2 regions of the Sphaerisporangium rubeum genome follow, and region 1 is predicted to be linked to the other one. Evidence: predicted binding sites of a transcription regulator. Region 1 holds the regulator's gene; the other holds the start of a gene.
The links. Region 1 encodes HrcA, which represses chaperone genes, less so after heat shock. Its sites were predicted from a motif close to TTGGCACTCTCNNNNNGAGAGTGCCAA; they were not measured.
Positions count from the first base shown of each region.

Region 2: the regulator HrcA is predicted to act here: its motif matches at 1,626-1,652, upstream of BJ992_RS29345 (FmdB family zinc ribbon protein).

Region 1 is NZ_JACHIU010000001.1:5,259,961-5,264,578, reverse strand. Features, by position in the region: gene BJ992_RS22440 (DUF3097 domain-containing protein) at 1-497, opposite strand, end outside; gene BJ992_RS22435 (hypothetical protein) at 518-1,513, opposite strand; gene hrcA (heat-inducible transcriptional repressor HrcA) at 1,696-2,703, shown strand; gene dnaJ (molecular chaperone DnaJ) at 2,703-3,842, shown strand; gene BJ992_RS22420 (16S rRNA (uracil(1498)-N(3))-methyltransferase) at 3,897-4,618, shown strand, end outside.
Region 2 is NZ_JACHIU010000001.1:6,931,337-6,935,954, forward strand. Features, by position in the region: gene BJ992_RS29340 (potassium/proton antiporter) at 1-1,358, shown strand, start outside; gene BJ992_RS29345 (FmdB family zinc ribbon protein) at 1,682-1,993, shown strand; gene BJ992_RS29350 (S-methyl-5'-thioadenosine phosphorylase) at 2,344-3,150, shown strand; gene cpaB (Flp pilus assembly protein CpaB) at 3,191-3,820, shown strand; gene BJ992_RS29360 (D-alanyl-D-alanine carboxypeptidase family protein) at 3,825-4,618, opposite strand, start outside.

The sequences.
Region 1 (4,618 bases):
AGGCGCCGGCCGGGGCCGGGGGCGAACTCCTCGACGATCGCCGGCAGGTCGTCCACGCCTTCGAGGTACTCGACGACGACGCCTTCGACCCGCAGGTCGTGGCCCCAGATCTTCTCCACGAGGGCCGCGTCGTGCAGGCCCTCGACGTAGATGCGGCTCTCCCGCGCGACCCGCGCGCGCAGGCCCGTCACGGCGACGGACCCGGACGCACTGCGACCGGGGGTGCGCGCCGCCTGGCCCTCGGGTCGCACCAGCGTCACCGGCCTGCCGTCGAGCAGGAACGCGGCGGGGGCCAGCGGGAAGACGCGACGCCTCCCGAAGCGGTCCTCCAGGGTGACGGCTTCCTTGTCACATGCCACCACGGCGCCGCAGAAACCGTCCCCGGCGCCGTTCGCGTCCTCCACGACCAGGCCCGGCTCGGCGGGGACGCGCGGGATCTCGGCCCGCGGCCTTCTCCACCGGCCGCCGGCCAGCACATCCCGTCCGTAGTCCCGCATAGCAGGGCACGCTAGCAAGCTCAGGCGCCAGGCGGGGCCTGCCACCCGCCGCCGTACGGCGCGCTCGGCGCCAGGCGCTTGCGGAACCGGCTGCGGCGCACCAGCACCACGATGGTGACGATCAAGGCGAACAGGAAGCCGATCAGCGGCACCAGGAACAACGCGGCCACTCCGCCGGCCAGCGCGCCGGTGTTCGCCGTGAGCGAGCGGCCGACGCCGAACACGACCTGCTGGCCTTCCTCGGCCTGGCACGTGAACTTGTAGTCGCCGGCGGCGGGGACGCCGATGTTGAACAGCAGTTCCCACACGCGGCCGTCGGCCGTGATGGTCTGCGAGGTCGACGGGTTGGTCAGCTTGGCCTTGCGGCCGTCGGCGGCGTTCTCCGCGACGCACGTCACGTTGGCGGGACCGGACGCCGAGGCGTACAGAGCGGGCTTCTGCGCGGGGTCCACCGTGGCGACCACGCTGCCACCGCTCTGGAAGGTCTTGGACGGCGCCGCGTCGCCGAGGGTCTTGAACAGGCCGCCGGCGAAACCGGCGAAGCCGATGCCGACGCAGACCACCGCGATGATCCACGCCAGGAAGACCCACAACAGTCTCGGACGGACCTGACCCTTGGCCGGCGGGGGAGTGCCGTAGCCGGGGGGGTTCGCGCCGTAGGACGGGCCGCCGTAGCCCTGGCCGGGAGGCGGGGAGTAACCCTGGCCGCCCGGCGGGGGCCCGTACCCCTGCTGGGGGTTGCCGTACCCGCCACCGTACCCGCCACCGGGGCCGCCGTGGCCCTGGCCGGGAGGGGGACCGTACGGTCCCTGGCCGCCGGGAGGCGGCGGGTAGTTCTGCCCGCCTGAGGGGGAGCCGAAGGGCGGACGGTCACCGGGGCCGCTCGCCTGAGCGCCGTAAGAAGGGGTTCCCTGGGCACCGTGAGGGGACGAGCCGGGGGCGGCCTGCTCGCCGAAGGGGTAGGGACGCGCGATGCGCGATGTCGCGTCCTCGGGCCGGGGGGTGTTCTCGGTCATGCGAGAAGTGTGGACCATGTCACTTGCCGGTCGATAGCAACCCGCTTGTAGCGGCCGCACCCGTGCTGTGCCCCGCGGGTTATCGCACCGTGCCTGCGGGAGCCGTACACTTGGCACTCGGGAACACTGAGTGCCAGGACCGCGTTCACGCAGGCACGCAAAGCAGGCAGGAGGTGAGCACGTTGCTCGATGATCGCAAGCTGGCCGTACTGCGCGCCGTCGTCGAGGACTACGTGTCCACCAACGAACCCGTCGGGTCCAAGGCGCTGGCCGAACGGCACAATCTCGGCGTCTCGCCTGCCACGGTGCGCAACGACATGGCGGTGCTGGAGGAGCAGGGGTACATCGCGCAGCCGCACACCAGCGCGGGCCGGGTGCCGACCGACAAGGGCTACCGGCTGTTCGTCGACCGGCTGTCGCAGATCAAGCCGCTGTCGGCGGCCGAGCGCCGCGCCATCGAGACGTTCCTCGCCGGCGCGGTCGACCTCGACGACGTCGTCACGCGCACGGTGCGGTTGCTGGCGCAGCTCACCCGGCAGGTCGCGGTGGTGCAGTACCCGTCGCTGATCCGCTCCACGGTGCGCCACGTCGAGCTGGTGCCGCTGTCGGAGCGGCGCATCATGCTGGTCCTGATCACCAACACCGGCCGGGTCGAGCAGCGGGTCGTGGACCTCCCCGACGTCGTGGAGGACGACCGCATCGCCCACCTGCGGGCCGTGCTCAACGCCGGCCTGGACGGCTGCGCGCTGAGCCAGGTCCCCGAGACGGTGGCCGACATGCACGAGCGTCTCCCCGAGGACGACCGGCCGATGGCGGGCACGATAACCTCCGTCCTGCTGGAAACGCTGGTCGACCGGCACGAGGAGAAGATCGTCTTCGCCGGCACGGCCAACCTCACGGCCGACTTCACCGTCGGCCTGCGCGACGTGCTGGAGGCGCTGGAGGAACAGGTCGTGCTGATGCGGCTGCTCGGGGAGGCCGGCGGCTCCCCTGTCACGGTGCGTATCGGGTCGGAGAACCCCTATTCCGGCCTTCACGGCACTTCCATCGTCGCCGCCGGATACGGTTCGGGCGACAATGAACTGGCCCGGCTCGGAGTGCTGGGCCCGACGCGAATGGACTACCCGGTGACCATGGGAGCGGTGCGCGCAGTGGCACGCTATGTCGGCCAGATTCTGGCGGGGTCCTAGTGGCGCGCGACTACTACGCCATTCTCGGCGTCCGCCGTGACGCGGGCCAGGACGAGATCAAGAAGGCGTACCGCCGTCTCGCGCGCGAACTGCACCCCGACCTGAACCCCGACCCTGAGACGCAGGAGCGTTTCAAGGAGATCAACCAGGCGTACGAGGTCCTGTCCGACCCCAACAAGCGCCAGATGTTCGATCTCGGCGCCGACCCGTTCGGTGGTGGCGGCGGCGCGGGGGGTGCGGGTGCCGGGTTCGGCGCGGGATTCCCCTTCAGCGACATCATGGACGCGTTCTTCGGCGGCGGCGCCGCGGCGCGCGGGCCGCGCTCGCGTGCGCGGCGGGGCCGCAACGCCACCATCCGCGTCGAGCTCGACCTCGCGGAGTCGGCGTTCGGCACCACCCGTGAGCTGGTCGTCGACACCGCCGTGCTGTGCGAGGTCTGCCACGGCTCAGGCGCCGCCTCAGGCACCCACCCCGACACCTGTGACATGTGTCACGGCCGGGGTGAGATCTCCCAGGTGACCCGTTCGTTCCTCGGCCAGGTCATGACGGCGCGGCCCTGCCCCCAGTGCGGCGGCTTCGGCTCGGTCATCCAGCACCCCTGTCAGGAGTGCTCCGGTGACGGCCGGGTGCGCACGCGCCGCACCATCAAGGTCCGCATCCCCGCGGGGGTCGAGGACGGCACCCACATCCAGCTCGCCGGCGAGGGGGAGATCGGCCCCGGTGGCGGCCCCCCCGGCGACCTGTTCCTTGAGATCGTCGAGCGGCCCCACCAGATCTTCGAGCGGCGCGGCGACGACCTGCACTGCACCGTGCAGATCCCGATGACCGCCGCGGCCCTCGGCACCATCCTCACCGTCGAGACGCTCGACGGCGCCGAGGAGATCGACGTCCGGCCCGGCACGCAGTCCGGCCAGGTCATCCCCCTGTACAGCCGCGGCGTGCAGCACCTCAACGAGAGCGGCCGAGGCGACCTGCTGATCCACTTCAACGTGGAGACCCCGACCCGCCTCGACCCCGCGCAGGAGGAACTGCTCAAGGAGCTTTCCAAGCTGCGCGGCGAGGAACGGCCCCCCGGCAAGTTCGCCCCGGGCCAACAGGGTTTTTTCTCCCGCCTCCGTGACGCGTTCAACGGCCGCTGATCCCCGGCCGCGAGCGTTCCACGGTCACCTCGGCGGGTGACTAAGGTTTCACGGGTGAGTGTTCCTGTCTTCCTCGCGGACGACCTTTCCGGCGACGAGATCCTGCTGGACGGCCCCGAGGGCCGGCACGCCGCCGCCGTGCGGCGGCTGCGGGTGGGGGAGAGGGTCGACCTGACCGACGGCGCCGGCGCGGTGGCCGAAGGCGAGGTGCGGTTCGCCGGCCGGGACGCGTTGCGGGTGGCCGTGCTGGCGCGCCGGGTCGTGCCGCCGGCCGTGCCGCGACTGGTGGTGGTGCAGGCTCTTCCCAAAGGGGACCGGGGTGAGCTGGCGGTCGAGATGATGACCGAGGCCGGGGTGGACGTCATCGTGCCGTGGGCCGCGTCGCGGTGCGTCACCGTGTGGAAGGGGGACCGCGCGGCGAAGTCCCTGGCCCGCTGGCGGTCCGCCGCGAGAGAGGCCGGCAAGCAGGCCCGCCGGTTCCGGCTCCCTGAGGTGACCGAGCAGGCCACCACCGCGAAGGTGGCCGAGCTCCTGCGCGGCGCGGCCACGGCCGTCGTGCTGCACGAGGACGCCGCTGAGCCGCTCTCCCGCCTGCCTCTGGCGACCGGCGGTGACATCGTCGTCGTGGTGGGTCCCGAGGGAGGCGTCGCCGACGACGAGCTCCGCCAGTTCACGGAGGCCGGAGCGGCCGGCGTGCTGCTCGGCCCCACGATCCTGCGCACGTCCACCGCCGGGGTCGCGGCCGCGGCGGTGCTGCTGGCCCGCACGGGCCGGTG
Region 2 (4,618 bases), 1.7 Mb from region 1:
TCCACTTCGAGAACGCGCACCTGGCCCAGCAGATCGGCCTGATCGCCCTCGCGGTGATCCTCGCCGAAGGTGGTCTCACCACCCACTGGGAGCACGTGCGGCGGGCCGTACCGACGTCCCTGGTGCTCGCCACCATCGGCGTCGCCGTCAGCATCGTCGTGCTCGCAGGCGCCGTGCACTGGCTCCTGGCCTTCGACTGGCGGACGTCCCTGCTGCTCGGCGCGGTCCTCGCCTCCACCGACGCCGCCGCGGTGTTCTCCGTGCTGCGCCGGCTGCCGCTGCCGCCACGGCTCGCCGGCATCCTGGAGGCCGAGTCCGGCTTCAACGACGCGCCGACCGTCATCGTCGTCATGATGCTGAGCACCGGCAGCGGCACCCTGCCGAGCGTCGGCCACGTCGTGATCGACGCCGTGCTCGAACTGGCCATCGGCGCCGCCGTCGGCCTCGTCGTCGGCCCCGTCGGCGCGTACACCCTGCGCCGCGTCGCGCTCCCCGCGTCCGGCCTCTACCCCATCGCGGTGCTCGCGCTCGCCTTCGTCACCTACAGCGGAGCCACGCTTCTGCACGGCAGCGGCTTCCTCGCCGTCTACCTCGCCGCGCTCGTGCTCGGCAACGCACGCCTGCCGCACCGCATGGCCACCCGCGGATTCGCCGAAGGCGCCGCCTGGCTCGCGCAGATCGGGCTGTTCGTCATGCTCGGCCTGCTCGCCAGCCCCTTCGAACTGCCGTCCACCATCATCCCCGGCATGATCGGCGGCCTGGCGCTCGTACTGCTCGCCCGCCCCCTGTCGGTCGTCGTGTCCGCGCTGGTGACCCGGCTCGTCCGCATCGACACCCTGTCCGTGCGCGAACAGATCTTCCTGTCCTGGGCCGGCCTGCGTGGCGCCGTCCCCATCGTGCTCGCCACCATCCCCTGGGCCGCCGGGGTCGTCGGCGCCAAAGGCATCTTCAACGAGGTCTTCGTCATCGTGATCGTCTTCACGATGGTGCAGGGCCCGACGCTGCCGTACCTCGCTCGCGTCCTCGGCATCAGCGACCCCGGCGAAGCCCGCGAACTCGGCGTGGAGTCCGCTCCCCTGGAGGAGCTCAACGCCGAGCTCCTCCAGATCGCCATTCCACCCGGCTCGCTCCTGCACGGCGTCGAGATCTTCGAACTACGTCTCCCCTCCGACGCGGCCGTCACCATGATCGTCCGTGACAACCACTCCTACGTCCCCGAACCCACCACCCGCCTCCGCTCCGGCGACCAACTCCTCATCGTCACCACCGCAGCCCTACGCCAAACCGTCGAACGCCGCCTCCGCGCCATCAGCCGCCGCGGCAAACTCGCCGGCTGGTTCGGCGAACGCGGCGAATGACCACCCGACGGGCCTCTGACGTCCTCCTCGCGCGTACGGCGAGCGACCCCAGCAGCCCCAGGCACCGTCCACCACCAACCCACCTCATAGACCAATGCTCACACCCCGGGCCGACCGGCACCTCGAACATGGCGGCCACCAGGCGGATCTCGGCCCCCCGACCTCCCAGTAGCCTGTCCTGACCAGCGGTTCCCCACCCCGCAACGACCCCTTGGACCGGGATTAGAAAGCTTCCGGGTGGCGTTTACCCTAGTCGGCTGCGTACCATTAGCAGTCGCACCGGTAGAGTGCCAATCAGGCTTGAGCCATATAAGGAGGAGTGCGTGCCTACCTACCAGTACGCCTGCACCGCGTGCGGTGAGGGCCTCGAGGTCGTCCAGCGCTTCACCGACGACCCCCTGACCACCTGCCCCCAGTGCCAAGGCCAGCTCCGCAAGGTCTTCTCCGCCGTAGGCATCGTCTTCAAGGGCTCCGGTTTCTACCGCACCGACAACCGGTCCTCCAGCTCGTCCAGCACCACCAGCACCACCACCCCCGGCTCGTCCACCACCCCGGCGACCGACCCCACCCCCAAGAAGGAACCGGCCACCACAGCCCCTTCCTCCTCCAGCACCACCACAACCTCAGCCGCCTGACCCCCGGTTGTACGGCCCCGGCCGTACAACCACTCGGGGGATACGGCCCTGAATGTCCCGATCATGCCGGCACTCGACCGGCTGGCCGTACCACACCTCGGGCCTGTGGACTTCGCCTTCAGCCATGCCTGTGCTCCCTTGGGCCACCGCCAATCGGCGCAGATGTGGCGAACCGAAAGGAACCGGCGCTCCTTTCCGGCCACCGGCGCACGCCATCGACACGAGCACGGCACCCGTGAAGAGCTGAAAGACAGTCCCGCGGCGCGCGCGGGACCTGCGGCCCCAGGGTTTTCCACAGGATGAACCCCAGCCCCCTTCCCCCTTTTCCACAGCGCGCTAATCTCTCGCCCATGGTCATGACAGCGGACATCGGCGTCATCGGCGGCTCAGGGTTCTACACCCTCCTGGACGACGCCAAAGAGATCGAGGTAGACACCCCGTACGGCCCCCCGAGCGACGTCATCACAGTGGGCCAGATCGGCGACCGCTCCGTGGCGTTCGTCCCCCGCCACGGCCGGGACCACCGCTACCCACCCCACCGCATCCCGTACCGCGCCAACCTATGGGCCCTCCGCTCCCTAGGCGTCCGCCAGGTGGTGGCCCCCAGCGCCGTAGGTTCTCTCCGCGCCGACTACGGCCCCGGCACCCTGGTGATCCCCGACCAACTCATCGACCGCACCTCCGGCCGAGAGCAGACCTACTACGAGGCCGGCGCCGCCGTCCACGTCTCCTTCGCCGACCCGTACTGCCCCCGAGGCCGCGCTCTCGCCTACGAGAAAGCCGTCGCCGAAGACTGGCCCGCCGTCGACGGCGGCACCCTGGTCATCATCGAGGGCCCCCGCTTCTCCACAAGAGCCGAGTCGAAATGGTTCAGCTCCAACGGCTGGTCCATCATCGGCATGACCGGCCACCCAGAAGCCGTCCTCGCCCGCGAACTCGCCCTCTGCTACACCCCCCTTGCCCTGGTGACCGACCACGACGCCGGCGTGGAAGCCGGCGAAGGCGTCACCCACGAAGAAGTCCTCACCTTCTTCGCCGCCAACAGCCAACGCATGCGCACCCTCGTGGCCTCCGTGGTGAACGACCTCTCCCTCGACCGCACCTGCCCCTGCCCCGAGACCCTCACCGGCATCCCCCTCCCTCTGACCCTCCCTTGATCCGCAACCATCACCCACACCTCATCCTCAGGAGCCGGCGATGCGGCCGACATCACCCCCACTCCGGCTGATCGTCCGCCATCGCCGGCTCCTGGCGGCCCTTCTGGCAGCCACCGCCCTGTGGTGCGCCACCCTCGCCGTCCGGCCACAACCCACCACCGCCGTCCTCGCCGCAGCCCACGACCTCGGCAGCGGCCCCCTGACAACCGGCGACCTCACCACCGTGAACCTCCCCACCACAACCATCCCCGACGGCGCCATCCGCCCCGGCACCGACGTGACCGGCCGCCTCCTCGCCGCCCCCCTCCGCCGCGGAGAGCCGATCACCGACATCCGCCTCCTCGGCCCCACCCTCGTGGACGCCTATGGCCCCGGCATGCGCGCGACTCCCGTACGCATCCACGACCCGGCCACCGCCTCCCTCCTCCACCCCGGCGACACGGTGGACGTGATCGGCACCACCACCCAATGGGACGACACCTCTGCCCCAGCGTCCCCCACCGTCATCCGCTCACTGAAAGTGATAGCCACCCCGAAACCACCCACCGACCAGCTGACCGACGCCGGCACCCTGATCGTCCTGGTGACCACCCCCGACCAGGCCACCACCCTGGCCCACGCCGCCACGACATCTCGCCTCTCCGTGACCATCCACGGCAGAGCAGGCTGAACCCCTACAACAGCGACCCAAGCTTCGGGTCATACTCCCAGTGCCAAGGCTCGAACGGACTGCTGTAGGCCCATTCCGGGTGAATCCACCCGAACCTCTTCCCGTTCGCCTCAAGCCAGTTGAACTGCGGCGACCGGAACCTGTCCACCCCACCGCAAAGATCAACCGCCAGCCCCAACCCATGGTTACTCCGCCCCGGCACCGCCGCGAACCCCGGCCGCCGGTAGAACACCGCCTGCTGCTCCCCCAGGCTCCGATAACTGTCCGTCACACACATCGGTCTCCCGAACTGCTTCCGGTAAGCCTCATTGAGCGCCACGAACGCGATCGCCGCATCCGCCCGCAACTGCTCCCCCCGCTGCTGCAACGGACAGAGCACATCCACCGGCAACAACCCATTGGGAAACTCATCCGCCGCGTTGACCTGCGTAGGATCACAAGCCGCCCCCGTACGTCCCCCCGCGTTGACCTTCACCCCAAGCTTCACCAGCGTCCGCGTCAGCGTCTTCACCACACTCGCCGACCGCTTCCGCAACGTATCGATCTCCATGCTGAGCTGCGCCTCGACCAGCAGCTTGTTGGCCCGCAGATCCTGCGCCTGCGCCGCCAGCTTCTGCTGCTCCTGATACAACCTCCCCGCGTCTTCCAGCACCTCGTCCCGCCCCGACACGAGATACGTCATATCGCTCAACGCACGAAGACTGCCCTCTTCCTGCCCCGAGAACAGCGGCGCCAGATCCCCACCCGAAGGCGCCTGGTACAGCGACTGCACAAGATCAGCCAACGGCTTCCGCAACT